3 regions of the Pantoea sp. E2023-21 genome follow, and region 1 is predicted to be linked to each of the others. Evidence: predicted binding sites of a transcription regulator. Region 1 holds the regulator's gene; each other region holds the start of a gene.
The links. Region 1 encodes CRP, which controls carbon source genes, mostly activating them, when cyclic AMP is high. Its sites were predicted from a motif close to ATGTGANNNNNNTCACAT; they were not measured.

Region 1 (5,340 bases):
TTTAGATATTGCAGGTTAAAGCCCGGCTCGCTCGATGCCTGGTTCAATGAGTTGAACAGCGCATTGTGCGCCTGATTAACCTTCATGCGCTGATAAGCCAGTTTCTCGGGCGACTGTTCCGGTCCCAGCAACAGTCGCAAGGCATCCTGATACGCTTCCAGCGCATCGTGTGCGTTCTTGCGCAGCAGCCCGCTTTGCCACTGCGGCCACAACCAAATCATCCCGGCGAAGGCAATCAAACAGCCCATCAGGGTATCCATCATGCGTGGCAGTAAAAATTGCGCGCCGTTAAGTGACAGCAGCTGCAGCGAATACACTGCGGTGACGGTGAAGCCAATCATCGACCAGCCATAATATTTCCGCGTGATCAGATAACTTGCCAGCGTGATCCCCAGCATAAACAGCAGCGTGATCGATTCCGGCACCGCCAGCTGTAGCGAGGCGGCAGCGATCAGCAAACCCGCAAAGGTGCCCAGCGCACGGTGCTGAATACGCACGCGTGTCGCGCTGTAGCCGTTCTGGCTGACGAACATGATGGTCATCAGAATCCAGTAAGGTTTGGGAATGTTGAAGAACAGCGCCAACGCGCTGCCAAACATCAGCATCACGGCGAAACGAGCGGCGGTGCGTAACGCGGAAGATTTGAACGACAGATAACTGCGCAACGCCGGCAACAGCGGCAAACGGCGCTGGCGATCGGCCATCAGGTCACGTGTGTAGAGTGGCTTCTGCGTGCGCAACACGCGGGCGATGCGACTGAAGTGATACAGGCAGAAGTTGCCGACCGGATTATCCGGATGCTGGCGCGCAATTTTCTCCAGCGCGCCGAGCTGTTTCTCCATGTGAAAACGATCGGGTAATTGATGGTAGAGGATCGCATCGGCCAGCACGCGCAGCCGGGCTGAGATGATTTTGGCGTTCCAGCGAATCACCGCTTCGGCGTGGCTCTCCTCCACGAGCTTTTGCACCTCTTCGGGCTGATGCAAACTCACCGAGATGTGTTCCTGTAAATCCAGCGCCACCTGAAAAGCGCGTGTCAGACGTTTGTGGCTGTTATCACGGCTGGCCGACAACATGTGCATTTGCTGGTAGCAGGTCGTGATGAGATCGACCGCCTTTTGCTGGCGTGCCAGCAGGGGGGGCAGCGCTTTTTCCGGATCGGTCAACTGCGTCAGTAAGGTGTATTTGGCATCGCAATAATCGGCCAGCTCACGGAACAGCAGGCTAAGCGATTCGCGCATCGGCTGCTCTTTCCACAGCCAGAACCAGAACCAGTTGAACAAGCCGTACCACAGCGTGCCGCCTATGTAGAGCAGCGGCGGCACCCACATCGGCATGCGTCCCACTAAACTGAGCGTAAAGATGGCGGCGATTAACGTCGCGGGGAGCAGGCGCGCATGCAGTGGGCCGATTTCACCGGTCACGCCAATCAGCAGCGGCAGCGCCAGCAAAATCAGCGGCAGCGGAATTTGGTACGCGGTGAGGATTTGCATCAGGAAACTGCCGGTGGCAAACAGCGAACCCCCTACAATCAGGCGTTTGAAGAAGCGTTTGTGCGGCGTATCCAGCCCCGCCATATTGCAACAGGCAGGCACTAACGAGAACAGCAGACCTTTTTGCAGATCGCCAAACAGCCAGCCGAGAGCCACAGGCAGGCACAGCACCAGCGTTTGCCGCAGCGCATAGTTAACTTCAGGATGATAGATGATTCGGCGCCACATCAGCTCATCGCAAATAGAAACGGCGCGATGTTGCCATCACGCCGTGGGTGAGAAGAAATTAGCGGGTGCCGTAAACGACGATGGTTTTACCGTGTGCGGAGATCAGATTCTGATCTTCCAGCATTTTCAGGATACGACCCACGGTTTCGCGTGAGCAGCCCACGATCTGACCAATCTCCTGACGGGTGATTTTGATTTGCATCCCGTCCGGGTGAGTCATCGCATCTGGCTGTTTGGCCAGATTTAGCAGCGTTTGCGCGATACGTCCGGTCACATCGAGGAAGGCAAGGTTGCCCACTTTCTCAGATGTCACTTGCAGACGACGCGCCATTTGCGACGAAAGTCGCATTAAAATATCCGGGTTTACCTGAATCAGCTGACGGAATTTTTTGTATGAAATTTCAGCCACTTCGCAGGCAGACTTCGCACGCACCCAAGCACTGCGTTCCTGGCCTTCTTCGAAAAGACCGAGTTCGCCGATAAAATCTCCCTGATTGAGATAGGAGAGAATCATCTCTTTGCCTTCTTCATCTTTAATCAGTACCGCTACGGAACCTTTCACGATGTAGTACAGCGTTTCCGCTTTCTCACCCTGATGGATGAGCGTGCTTTTGGATGGATATTTGTGAATATGGCAATGGGACAGGAACCATTCGAGTGTAGGGTCTGTTTGCGGTTTGCCGAGAACCATTCGCTATTATCCTCTGTTGTAATCGTGCCCAAAATACAGGGGGCATTTTTCCCTGTCAGGCGGTTTAATCGTCGAGCGTTTCCAGTAAAGGAAAAATTATTCCGGGTGGACTCTTAAGCTACGCTTTTGATTCTTCCCGCCTTCGTCTGTAATGACGAAAATATTTTCAGCACTGTTTGTAGCACAGCTTTAGCGAGCTGTCTTGTGTTGTCTCGCTTCAGCAGAAGGGGGATTACTCTGGATTGCTGTTTGTCAGGTGAAAGCGTACTCTGGCGGCAAAACCGCCTCTTCAGGAGAAAGAATAATGCAGGCACGAGTGAAATGGGTGGAAGGTTTGACCTTTCTCGGAGAATCCTCATCCGGCCATCAGGTATTAATGGACGGTAATTCCGGTGATAAAGCGCCAAGTCCAATGGAGATGGTGCTGATGGCGGCGGGCGGTTGTAGCGCTATTGATGTGGTGTCGATCCTGCAAAAAGGGCGCAGCGATGTCGCCGATTGCGAAGTGAAACTCACTTCAGAACGTCGCGAAGAAGCGCCACGTATTTTTACCCGCATCAATCTGCACTTCATCGTCAGCGGCAAAGCGTTAAGCGACAAGGCGGTTTCACGCGCGGTTGATTTGTCAGCGGAAAAATATTGCTCGGTGGCGATCATGCTGGGCAAAGGCGTGGAAATTACGCATAGCTACGAAGTGATCGCGCTTTAATGCTGGCAGGTGCGCATTAATGCGCACCCTACAAAACGCTCTCATTTCGTAGGGTCGCCATTCATGGCGACCAATGACACTCACTCAATCCGCTTCCCTTCAATGAGTCGCTGCACCAGCGGTAGCATAATCAGCTCCATCGCCAGTCCCATTTTTCCGCCCGGCACCACCAGCGTATTGATGTGGGAGATAAACGATCCCTGAATCATCGACAGGAGATAGGGGAACGCGATGCCTTCCAGACCGCGGAAATGAATCACTACGAAACTTTCGTCGAGCGACGGAATTTCGCGTGCCGCAAATGGGTTGGACGTATCAACGGTTGGCACACGCTGGAAGTTAATGTGGGTGCGTGAGAACTGTGGCGTGATGAAGTTGATGTAATCCTCCATTGAACGCACCACCGAATCCATCACCGCCTCACGCGAATGACCGCGCTCGCCCGTGTCGCGCACCAGCTTCTGAATCCACTCAAGATTAACAATCGGGACTACGCCAACCAGCAAATCGACATGCTCTGCGACATTTTGCTGCTGCGTGACCACGCCGCCGTGCAAGCCTTCATAGAACAGCACATCAGTGTTCTCCGGCAGCGGTTGCCAGGGGGTGAAAGTGCCCGGCACCTGATTCCACGGCACGGCTTCGTCGTAAGTGTGCAAATATTTACGCGATTCGCCCAAACCGGTTTGGCCGTAATGCCTGAACGTCTGCTCAAGCAAGCCGAAGTCGTTGGCTTCCGGGCCGAAGTAACTGATATGGCGACCCAGATCGCGCGCCTTGCGGATCGCCATGTCCATTTCCGGACGCGTGAAGCGATGGAAACTGTCACCTTCTACTTCCGCTGCATGCAAATTCAGCTGCTGGAAAATCTTACGGAAGGCAAGGCTGGTGGTAGTGGTTCCGGCGCCGCTGGAACCGGTAACGGCAATAATTGGATGCCTGGCTGACATAACAGAGCTCCCTGTGAGGTCCGGCGATGAGCATTGTTACCACGAATTGCCGCGGGGTGCATCAGCCGCGGAATTCACCTTTTGGCATGATATTGATGGATTCATGCAGTTCCGACCACACCAGCACCACATCGCCACGCTCCAGCTGGCGGCGCACGTCGGCAACTTTTTGCAGTAAACTGCGTTCCTGCTCGCCATAATCAGTACCTTCGCGTAACACAAAGGTTTCAATCAGGTTTTCCAGCGTGTCCGCTTCGAGTTCTTGCCAGGGAATAATCACAATTACACATCCAGATACGTTGAGAGCCAATCGGGTACGCGCTGTTCCAGCCACATTTTCGGTTTAAGCAAGGTGCCGCCGACAAAGCCAACGTGGCCGCCTTGCTGCGTCAGTTGATACTGAATCGATGCTGAAAGCTGGTCAGGTTGCGGAATAACCGCATCGGTCATAAAGGGATCGTCTTGCGCATGAATAATCAGCAGCGGTTTACGCACGCCGGTCAGCAGCGGCATCGCGCTGGCACGTTGATAATAGTCGTTCGCGTCAATAAAACCGTGCGCACGTGCGGTTATCGCATCATCAAATTCGCGTAAGCGGCGAAAAGCGCGCAGTTGGGCGAGATCGACCGGCAACGTGCCGGGCCAGGCGTGTAATTTACGCGTGGCGTTTTTCTTCAGCCGCGTCAGCAAATAGTGCTGATAGAAACGCGAGAAGCCGACATCCAGTTTGGTGCTGCATGGCTCGAGCGCCAGCGGCGCCGAGATGGCAATGGCCGCATCAATCGGTACATCGTGACCTTGCTGACCCAGCAGGCAAGCGAGCATGTTGCCGCCCAGGGATACGCCGACGGCGGCGGTTGGCACGGTGCCCCATTCGCGCTGCAGCCAGTTAAGAAAGTAGGTTGCGTCTTCGGTTTCACCGGAGTGATAGATGCGCTTTAAGCGGTTCGGTTCGCCGCTGCAGCCGCGGAAGTGCATTACCACCGCCAGCCAGCCACGCGCTTGACACGCCTGCATCAGGCCGTGCGCGTAGGGACTGCGAAAGCTGCCTTCCAGACCGTGAAACATCACCATGCGCGGCTTATGACGCGCCTGCGCCGGGTCTTCACTCCACGCTAAATCAACAAAATCGCCGTCCGGCAGGTCAAGACGCTGCCAGTGCGGACGTAAGGTAACGCGGCGACGTAGAATGCGCGGCAGCAGCGTTTGCAGATGCGCGTTAGTGAATCCGCGCAGTGGTTTAAAGCGCTCGCCGCTGGGGCGATCAAA
Region 2 (5,340 bases), 310 kb from region 1:
CGCCATCTTCACGGCATTACCTACTGCATCAGAATCGGTTGGGTTGATCAGCAGCAGCTTGGTGCCGCGCACCGTCAGATCTTGCACGTTCGCCAGCTCTTTCGCCGGGTTGTTCTGCGAATCCAGCACCACGAGGTTATAACCTAATTGGTCAGCTTCTTTCTGTGCGCCATCTTTCAGTGACACAAAGAACGGATTATTCAGCGTTGAAACCACCAGAGCAATGGTGTCCTTAGCCATAGCGCCAGCACTGAGGGTGGCGCCAAGAATGACGGCCAATGCAGTTAACTTTTTCATTTTTTAAATCCTGTGTGAAGGTCAGAGTTATTTACTGCTTTTGTTATCCACCAGCACTGCTAGCAGAATGACGACGGCTTTAACAATCATTTGGTAGTAAGACGATACGCCCATCAGATTCAGGCCGTTGTTGAGGAAACCGAGGATCAACGCACCAATCAGCGTGCCCATGATGCGGCCTTTGCCACCCGCCAGGCTGGTACCGCCCAGCACCACCGCAGCAATCGCATCCAGTTCATAACCGGTGCCCGCTGTCGGTTGTGCGGAAGAGAGACGCGCCACTTCGATGGTTCCGGCCAATGCCGCCAACATGCCGCACAGCGAATAAACGATAATTTTGACGCGATTAACGTTGATGCCCGACAAACGCGTGGCGGCTTCGTTGCCACCCAGCGCATAGATGTAACGACCGAGGCGCGTGTGATGCAGCATGTACCATGCCAGGCCGAACACCGCGACCATTAGCCACACCGGCGTGGGGATACCCAACGGGCGACCAATACCGAACCAACCAAACAGATCGGCGTTATCGTTGAAACCGGTGTTGATGGGGCTGCCGTTGGTGTACACCATGGTGACGCCGCGCAGCAGCAACATCATCACCAGCGTGGCGATGAAAGCCTGCACCTTGCCGCGCGCCACAATCACGCCGGTAATACCGCCAATCGCTGCTCCCAGCGCCAGCGAAGCCGCTACGGCCACCAGCGCATTCACTTCTAATCCAACGATCGATGCCGCCACCGCACCGGTCAGCGCCAGCAGCGATCCTACCGACAGATCAATGCCCGAAGTCAAAATCACCAGCGTCATCCCCACCGCCATAATGGCGTTGACCGACGTCTGCTGCAGAATGTTGAACATGTTGGCCAGCGTAAAGAAGTTCGGGCTCTGGCTGGCAACCACGGCGATCAGCACGATCAATGCAATCAGTGATTTCTGCTCCAGCAGCCAGGCTTTGCTGAACCAGCGACGGCTGGCGGGTAAGGTTTGGGTGCTCATACAACTAACTCCTCGCTGTGTTGCTTACCGACTGCCGCCGCCATCAGGGATTCCTGGGTAGCTTGCTCACGGGAAAATTCGCCACTCAGATGGCCTTCATGCATCACCATGATGCGGTCGCTCATGCCCAGCACTTCAGGCATTTCCGATGACACCAAAATGATGCTCAGCCCTTCGGCTTTAAACTGGTTAATTAACTGATAAATCTCTTTTTTTGCCCCGACATCGACGCCGCGTGTCGGCTCATCAAGAATCAGCACATCAGGACGCGTCATCAGGCCACGCGCAATCGCCACTTTCTGCTGATTCCCCCCCGACAGCAGGCCAATCGGCTGCTCCATCGACGGAGTTTTAACGTTGAACAGGCGAATAAAATCGCCCACCGCCAGCTGTTCGTCACTGTGTCTCAGGTTGCCCGCGCCGGTGCTGAAATAGCGCAGCGCGGTCAGCGACATGTTCTCTTTCACCGACATACCGAGCACCAAACCATCGCGTTTGCGATCTTCCGAGATATATACGATGCCGTTGGCGAGGCCATCCTGCGGAGAGCGGGTCACGATCTCACGGCCGTTCAGGGTCACTTTGCCTTTGCTGCGTGGCAGAGCGCCGTACAGCACTTTCATCAGTTCGGTACGTCCTGCGCCCATCAGACCGGATACGCCAAGGATTTCGCCTTTGCGCAGCGTAAAGCTGACGTCATCCACGCCCGGACCGCTGAGGTTTTCGACTCTTAAACGGATCTCACCCGGTTGTTGATCGATACGCGGATATTGATCTTCCAGTTTGCGGCCTACCATCATCTCGATCAGGCTCTCTTCGATGAGATCGCACACTGCGCGCTCGGCAATAAACTGCCCATCGCGGAACACGGTGACGTCATCGCAAATCTCGAAGATCTCTTTCATGCGGTGCGAGATATAGACAATGCCGCAGCCCTGCGCTTTCAGTTCATTGATCACGCGGAACAGCGACAGCGTTTCGGTATCGGTTAACGCATCAGTCGGTTCATCCATAATGATGACTTTCGATTCGAAACTGAGCACTTTGGCGATCTCGACCATCTGCTGATCGCCAATCGACAAATCGCCCACCAGCTTGTGGCTGTTGAAGCGCAGATTAAGGCGCTTTAACAGCGCATCCGCCGCGGCATACATCTTTTTCCATTCGATGCGGCCAAAACGGTTAACAAATTCACGGCCAAGGAAAATATTCTCGGCGACGGTCAGTTGCGGGATCAGGTTCAGTTCCTGATGGATAATGCCAATGCCCGCTTCCTGCGACGCTTTCGGGCCGGAGAAAGCGACATCCTTACCGAGCCACTGCATGGAGCCGGCATCCATGCTGTAAATGCCGGTCAGCACTTTCATCATGGTGGATTTGCCCGCACCGTTTTCGCCCACCAGCGCCATGACGCGTCCCGGATAGACGGCGAGCGATGCGCCATTCAGCGCCTTCACGCCCGGAAACGACTTTACAATCCCTTTGAGTTGCAATAACGGTTGCATAGCGGCCTCAGAAGGTCACGCCGGCGCTCAGGATGACATTCGCATACGGAGAACACTCTCCGCTGCGAATGACCGCCTGACTACGCTGCGTTTGTTGTTTGAATTGTTCATGGCTGGTGTAACGGATGGTGATGACATTCCCCTGGTGCTGTTGCAAGGCTTCGAGCACGGCGAGCAGTGCGCTATGGAGCTGCGGATTGTGCTGCTTAATCTCCTCCGCCATCAGGGCGCTTTCAACCTGCATCTCCTGCGTGACAACCTCAACCACCTGTAAAAATTCGGGCGTACCCGGCGTTAACGCCAGATCGATGCGCTGTGGACCAGCCGGAATTGGCAAGCCTGCATCAGCAATCGTCAGCGTATCGGTGTGCCCCAGGCGAGCAATCACATGAGAGACTTCAGCGTTTAACAAGCGACCTTTTTTCATTTCTTCCACTCCACAGCGAAACGTTTCGCTGATCGGGAGTGTATAAAATGCGCACGGCAACTCAATCACGGCATCACGGAAATGTGATCGCCATCGAAACGTTTCGCTTGTGCCAGAGAGAATTTGAGTTTGGAAGGGTTTTGGAGCCGCTCAGGCGGCTCCGGGGAAGGATTATGGCAGTTTACGTACCTGTTTCACGTCCAGTTCGATGGAGTTGAAATCTTTATCCAGTTCGCCGGTCAGTTCTACCTGATCCTTCGGCGAGACGGTCAATCCGTTCCAGCGTTTATGATCGATTTCGACCTTCATGGTGCCGGTAGCATCACGAAACTGATAATCCTCATCACCGATTTGCTTCTCAAGCGTACCGCGCACGGTGATCCAGCTATCGTCTTTCATCTCTTCGGCCTGTTTCACCGTGACAACGCTGGTGTTATCGGCTTTGAAACCACCGGATTTAACCTGTGCAGTTGGCGCATTCGGATCAACAAAACCGCCTTGCTGAGCAGCAAGAACCGGCGTGGCGGCCAGGGCGACAATCGCTAACAGAGCTGCGGACTTTTTCATATTTCACCTCTTTTCCATGAATGTGTCGGTTTACGGAAGCTATTTCACCATAAGGTTCTTAACAGGATCTTAAGAGAATGGCTTTTACGTACATTCATGAAAAATAGTCTATTTGCGGCTATTTTCCCTGTACAACAGGGATTGTGCTTCGTATAACACGGCTCAACACAAGGAGAACTGATGCGCATTTTACTGATCGAAGATGACACCTTGATTGGCGACGGTTTGAAAGTTGGGCTGACCAAGCTTGGCTTCAGCGTGGATTGGTTTGTCTCCGGCGAAGCCGGATTTCAGGCGCTAACGGCCGCGCCCTGGGATGCGGTGGTACTGGATCTGTCGCTGCCGGAACGCGATGGTCTGGATATCCTGCGTCAGTGGCGTCAGCAAGGACAAGACGTGCCGGTGCTAATTCTCACTGCACGTGATGCGCTCGATCAACGCGTGCAGGGATTGCAACTTGGTGCCGACGATTACCTGTGCAAGCCATTTGCGTTAACAGAAGTCGCGGCGCGCTTGCAGGCGCTGATCCGTCGTCGTCATGGGCAGCTGCAGCCAGAACTCAAACACGGCAAAGTAGTGATGGCACCCAACAGCCACAGCGTAATGTGCGATGGCGAAGCCGTCAGCCTGAAGAGCCGCGAACTGGCGCTACTGGAACTGTTTCTGCGCAATCCAGGCCGCGTGCTCACGCGCAGCCAGCTGGAAGAGAAGCTCTACAGCTGGGATGAAGATGTCTCTAGCAATGCGGTAGAAGTGCACATTCATCATCTACGCAAGAAACTCGGCAGCCAGTTTATCCGTACCGTACACGGCGTTGGTTATACGCTGGGAGCGGAGGAATGAGTCTGTTTCTGCGCCTCGCCATCGGCTTTGTGCTGTTGATTATGTTGTGCGGCGGACTTGCTGGTCTCAGCGCCTGGCATCAAACCCGCGATACGGTGAACGAGCTGTTTGATACCCAGCAAATGCTGTTTGCTAAACGCCTAATCACCCTTGATCCAACCGCGTTGCAGGACGTTACGCTGCCCAAAACTAAAGCGATCCTGCGCCATCATCGTGGCGAGCAGGATGATGATGCGCTGGCGTTTGCCATTTTCAGCGCCGAAGGCCAGCCGCTATTAAACGACGGTGAAAATGGTCGCGATCTGCAGTTTGATCAGCAGCGCGATGGCTTTGTTGATGGCCAGCTGCGTGACGATAATGACAGCTGGCGCTTAGTGTGGCTGACCTCTGAGGATAAGCGTTATCGCGTGGTGGTCGGGCAAGAGTGGGAATACCGCGATGATATGACGCGCGATCTGGCGCTCAGCAGCCTGCTGCCGTGGCTGATCGCCATGCCGTTTATGCTGCTGTTGCTACTGTTGCTGGTGTGGTTTGAGCTGCGCCCGTTGAAACGCCTCACGCTTTCACTGCATCAGCGTGCACCGGATGATGCTACGCCATTGCCGGACACGCGCTTGCCCAAAGAGGTGAAGCCGCTGGTGGTGGCGCTTAATGGCTTGTTCAGTCGTATGGCGCATTTGGTGCAGCGCGAACGTCGCTTTA
Region 3 (5,340 bases), 1.7 Mb from region 1:
GAATCACGCCAGAGGATGGGCTTAAGCAAAAATATCGAGGTAATAAATTGAAAATGAAAGGAAATAATTTAGCTGAGAGGATGGCTGAGCCTGAAATCTTAGGTTCAGCCACTGATCATTTGCTGCTTTTTGTTTCATCAGGCGGCGGGTTTTGCACTGTTGTCGTGCGAAACATTCGTATTGAGCAGCGCAATATTCAGATAGCCGCTCAATTCTCGTTGCTCAGCGCGCGGCAGGTAAGGCAACTCGCCTAATAAAGGTGCGCCCAGTTTTTTGCTAAGAACATCAATAATTTCAGCGTAATGCGCCAGACCGGGATTAATACGGTTTGCCACCCAACCCACCAACTGCAACCCATCCTGAGCAATAGCTTCGGCGGTCAGTAAAGCGTGGCTGATACAACCTTCCTTAATCCCGACAACCAACACAACCGGCAAATTCTCCTGACGCACCCAATGCGATAAAGGCTGCAAGTCATTCATTAAACTGCGCCAGCCGCCGGTGCCTTCCACCACCACGCGAGCGGCGCGCTCCTGCAAATCGTTAAGACTGCGACTAAGCAATGAATAATCAATGCTTAGCGACGAGCTGGTGCTGATTTCATCCTCTTCCAGAGCGATAGGATTAACGGCGGGATAAGTAAGCGTGAGACCCGAAGCCTGTTGTAACAACAGTGCGTCTTTATTACGTAAGCCTTCAGGTGTGAGTTGCGCGCTTTTGGCGACAGGTTTGAAACCTGCAGCGCATAAATTCGCTTTGGCAAAGCACTGCAATAACGCGCGAGATACCACGGTTTTACCCACCGCGGTGTCGGTACCGGTGACAAAAAGCGTTTTCACCCTTTTCCTCCTTCATTAAAGCGATGTGTAACGTGCGAAGGAGGCAGTTTAAGGAAATGTTTTCACGGGCAGATTGCGTTAGGACAAACTTAAGGTGAGCTTTAATTATCCCTGCAACAGTTTTACCAATAAATGGCCGCTATAGAGCGCATCTTTTATGAGTGCAGCGCCACCAAAGGTGCCAGGATCGCTGAAAGCCGTTGGTGTGAGCTGGATTTCACGGCTGTAAGCAGGCAATGCCTGCTGACGAATGGTACTGCTCACCGCAGGGAAAAGCACATCAGCGGCCTTATTTAGCGGCGAACCGATAAGGATTTGTTGAGGATTAAAGATGTTTACCATCATCGCCAGCATGCGGCCAATATGATGTCCTACGCCAGCAATCACATCGCGAGCCAAGCGATCACCCTGCTGTGCCGCTTCGCATAAGCTTTCGATCGTCAACGGCGTGTGATGCAATAAACTGTCGGGCTGCGACGGCAAACGCTGTGCCGTGAGATTAAGCAAACTTCCGATACTGGCGACGGTTTCCAGACAGCCGTTATTGCCGCAGTAGCATTGCTGGCCGTAAGGATCGATTTGCGTATGGCCTATTTCCACCAGCGTTCGACCATTTTTATGCAGCAATTGTCCGCCGCTGATCACGCCGGCACCGACGGTTTCATCAATCACTATCTGAATCACGTGTTGCGCGCCACTGGATGCGCCAAACAACGCTTCGGCTAACGTCCAGGCAGAAATGTCATGCTGCACAAACACCGGTAAACCGGTGCGCTGCGCCAGGGTTTCTGCCAGCGGCATATCCTGAACGTCGTAACCCGGCATACGATGCACTATGCCAGAAGCGGCGTTGATCAAACCCGGCAAGGTAATGGCGATGGCGGTTAACCGTTCCAGTTTGCTTTGATGGCGAATAAAGAAGTCATTCACCATCTCCTGCAAGGTTTGCAGCAGCGGTTTTTCGGCGGTGGCATGCAGCGGCAAACGATCTTCCTGCAATGCACGGCTGCTGAGATCGCGCAGCGTCAGCGTAATGAATCCGGGCTGAATGCGTACGGCGAGATAGTGCCAGGCGAGAGTGTCGAGGATCAAACCAATCGCTGGGCGACCGCGGCTGCCCGGTTCCTGAAATTCGGTTTCCTGTACCAGATGAGCATCGAGCATTTCACGCACGATTTTGGTAATGCTGGCGGGCGCTAACTGGGCACGTTTAGATAGCTCAATACGCGAAATCGGGCCGTAAAGGTCAATCAGTCGGTAAACCACACCTGCGTTGGTCTGTTTTATCTGATCAATATGACCAGGTTGACTGTACAGATTCACGCCCTACTCCCATTATTTTCGCGCTTCTAAATAAACAACAGCTATGGTGATGCAGATTGGCTGGGAACGTCAAATATTTGATTAGAAATGTGATTTATCGCACATAAACTTTGCACCCAACTTAATGCGTTGGGTTAATTCTCCGCGTTTTGCAGCATCAGCGACATCATGTTGGTCATTTGCGCCGTTGGTTCTCGCGTCGCCGACCAGACCAACCAAACCTCAGAAATCGCGTCACTCTCCTGTAAAGGGATCCACACCACATCGGCCAGACGCGCCCGACGGAATGACGCCGGCAGAATCGACACGCCCAGCCCTGTTGCCACCAGGCCCAGAATAGTCATCGCCTCGCCCACTTCCTGAGTAATAAAGGGTTTAATTTGATAGCGATGCAGCAGCGCCAGGATTTCACCGTATAACGCGGTGCCACCCTGCGGATCGAAAAACACAAATGGCTCATTGGTTAACGCCTGAATAGAAATCGACTCAGCATCGGCCAGCGGATGCGCCCAATGCACCACCGCACACAGCGGTTCGCGCAGTAATACGCGGTGCTGCAAATCGTTGGGCAGCGGCGTATTGCGCATCACGCCAAGATCCAGTCGATCATCGTGCAAAGGCGCCAGTTGCTGCCGCGTGTTGTTCTCCTGCATCTGAATGTGCACTTCCGGCCAACGCTGGCGGAATTGATACAACGCATCTGAAACCAGGCCGGTAAAGGGAGCTGAGGAGGTAAAGCCGATACGCAACTCACCTTCCTGTCCCGTATGCACGCGCGCAGCGCGACGGGCAGCCTGTTCGACCTGCAGCAAAATGGCTCGCGCATCCTGTAAAAACAGCGCACCGGCGGGCGTGATTTGTACGCTGCGATTGGTGCGGGTAAACAACTGCGCGCCAATTTCCTGTTCCAGTTGCTGAATCTGCTGGCTTAGTGGCGGCTGCGAAATGTTGAGTCTCTGCGCGGCCCGCCCAAAATGCAGTTCTTCCGCGACGGCAATGAAATAGCGTAAATGGCGCAACTCTATATTCATATTTTAAACGTCTTATTTGAGATTATTAATATATTGTACAACCTATTATCCCTTTCCTACAGTAACGCCATGATTGCTTAAACGAGGATGTTCCGTGAGTCGCTCTTCCCAGGCGGTGATACTCGATGAAGACGAGTTATCCGTAAAGCCTGCTCCAGCTACAACCCCTTCAGAATGGATTGAACGCGGATCGCCGCAGTTTATGCGCGTGACGCTGGCCCTGTTCTCCGCCGGCCTTGCTACTTTCGCCCTGCTCTATTGCGTGCAGCCCATTCTGCCGGTGCTTTCGCAGCAATTTGGCGTTTCCCCGGCGCAAAGCAGCATTTCTCTCTCGTTATCGACCGGCTTAATGGCACTGGGCTTACTGTTTACTGGTCCGCTGTCGGATGCGATTGGGCGTAAATCGGTAATGGTTACCGCGTTAATGCTGGCCGCCATCTGTACCTTGATTTCCGCCACCATGAGCAGCTGGCAAGGGATTTTGCTGATGCGCGCGCTGATTGGGTTATCGCTGAGCGGTGTTGCTGCCGTTGGCATGACTTATCTAAGTGAAGAGATTCATCCGCGCGTCATCGCCTTTTCCATGGGACTGTATATTAGCGGTAACTCGATAGGCGGCATGAGCGGACGCTTGTTAACCGGTGTATTGACCGATTTCTTCTCGTGGCGCGTTGCGGTAGGCGTCATTGGTTGCTTCGCGTTGGCGGGCGCGCTGATGTTCTGGAAAATTTTGCCCGCGTCACGTCATTTCCGTCCGGCCTCATTACGTCCGCGCAGTTTGCTGATCAATTTCCGTCTGCACTGGCGCGATAAAGGTCTGCCGCTGTTGTTTGCTGAAGGCTTTCTGCTGATGGGCGCGTTCGTCACCCTGTTCAACTATATCGGTTATCGCCTGCTAAGCGCGCCGTGGTCGCTGAGCCAGGCAGTGGTGGGTTTGCTCTCGGTGGTCTATCTGACGGGTTCATGGAGTTCCCCGAAAGCGGGTGCGATGACCAGCCGCTTTGGGCGCGCTCCCGTGATGATCGGCGCTACTGCGATTATGCTAGCGGGATTGCTGCTGACAGCGTTTGACTCACTGTGGCTGATTTTGCCCGGCATGATGCTGTTCACCGCCGGATTCTTTGCGGCACACTCTGTTGCCAGCGGCTGGATTGGCCCGCGTGCGCGTCGTGCTAAAGGCCAGGCATCTTCACTCTATCTGTTCAGCTATTACGTTGGCTCCAGCGTGGCGGGTACGTTGGGCGGCGTGTTCTGGCACAGTTACGGTTGGATGGGCGTAACCGCATTCATTAGCCTGCTATTATTAATGGCTTTGCTGGTCGGTTGGCGTTTGCAGTGCCGAAAACTGTAATACCTTTCATCTGTTAAACGGGGCTGATGTGCCCCGTTCTCTTCTCTCAATCACGCCATGGGCCGATCTCACAGTCCCAGATAAAACAAAACGTCCATTCATCGCTATAATTCATTCCATTCCAACAATAGTTAGACTTTTATTATTTCACAGCAATGAGGACGTTAGATGGAACGCTATTATTACGTCGATAAGCACGCCGGCTATAACGACAACCATGTAGTACATGCAACGGGTTGCCCGTTCTTGCCCGCCGATGAGGTACGCCGTTTTCTTGGTACTTTTTACACGCCAAATGCCGCCATTCAGCAAGCCCGTAAATTTTATGCCAGCGCGCTGGGCTGCGAGCATTGCTGTCCGGTTAATGTAAAAAAAAACATGACGACTCAAAATAGCGTGGCACTAAAACACATGGTGCGACTCTGATAATCATGATTTGAGAATGGCCATGTGCTTAAGCTCTTTTGTTAAGCACGACTGAGGCGTTACACAATAACAATAAATTTAAATGTAATAATGACTGGACCTTAACGCTGCAAAACCGTCGTCGGGTCCAGTCGCCTCTTTCCCACTGCTATCGCTCTAAGTCACTCTCGCGTTGTAAGCAGAAAGCCTAATAACCTCAGGCTATTAACAACCACTTTCGCGATAAAAAATATTCAGTAATAAAATCCCGACAAACGGTTTCCCTCCGCTCATTAATGCTCCACAATAGCGTCAATTTGTGACTCAGGTCACTTTATGGGGTGCCACCTCGCCCTTTCACTCGCCGTCTGACAGATTTGAAATCCATGCA

Region 2: a site for CRP is predicted at 3,310-3,327, ahead of rbsD (D-ribose pyranase). Genes of this name have one in related genera too.
Region 3: a site for CRP is predicted at 2,250-2,267, ahead of mlc (sugar metabolism global transcriptional regulator Mlc). Genes of this name have one in related genera too.

Annotation. Positions count from the first base shown of each region.
Region 1 is NZ_CP195344.1:2,901,147-2,906,486, reverse strand. It holds gene ACRQ84_RS13710 (YccS/YhfK family putative transporter) at 1-1,721, opposite strand, end outside; gene crp (cAMP-activated global transcriptional regulator CRP) at 1,780-2,412, opposite strand; gene ACRQ84_RS13700 (OsmC family protein) at 2,717-3,121, shown strand; gene ACRQ84_RS13695 (phosphoribulokinase) at 3,202-4,071, opposite strand; gene ACRQ84_RS13690 (YheU family protein) at 4,133-4,351, opposite strand; gene ACRQ84_RS13685 (hydrolase) at 4,354-5,340, opposite strand, start outside.
Region 2 is NZ_CP195344.1:3,215,019-3,220,358, forward strand. It holds gene rbsB (ribose ABC transporter substrate-binding protein RbsB) at 1-297, opposite strand, end outside; gene rbsC (ribose ABC transporter permease) at 325-1,296, opposite strand; gene rbsA (ribose ABC transporter ATP-binding protein RbsA) at 1,293-2,801, opposite strand; gene rbsD (D-ribose pyranase) at 2,809-3,228, opposite strand; gene ACRQ84_RS15160 (YgiW/YdeI family stress tolerance OB fold protein) at 3,400-3,795, opposite strand; gene qseB (quorum sensing response regulator transcription factor QseB) at 3,976-4,638, shown strand; gene qseC (quorum sensing histidine kinase QseC) at 4,635-5,340, shown strand, end outside.
Region 3 is NZ_CP195344.1:1,181,158-1,186,497, forward strand. It holds gene bioD (dethiobiotin synthase) at 138-839, opposite strand; gene mlc (sugar metabolism global transcriptional regulator Mlc) at 945-2,162, opposite strand; gene ACRQ84_RS05640 (LysR family transcriptional regulator) at 2,297-3,193, opposite strand; gene ACRQ84_RS05645 (MFS transporter) at 3,288-4,544, shown strand; gene ACRQ84_RS05650 (hypothetical protein) at 4,713-4,970, shown strand; gene ACRQ84_RS05655 (sugar transporter) at 5,336-5,340, shown strand, end outside.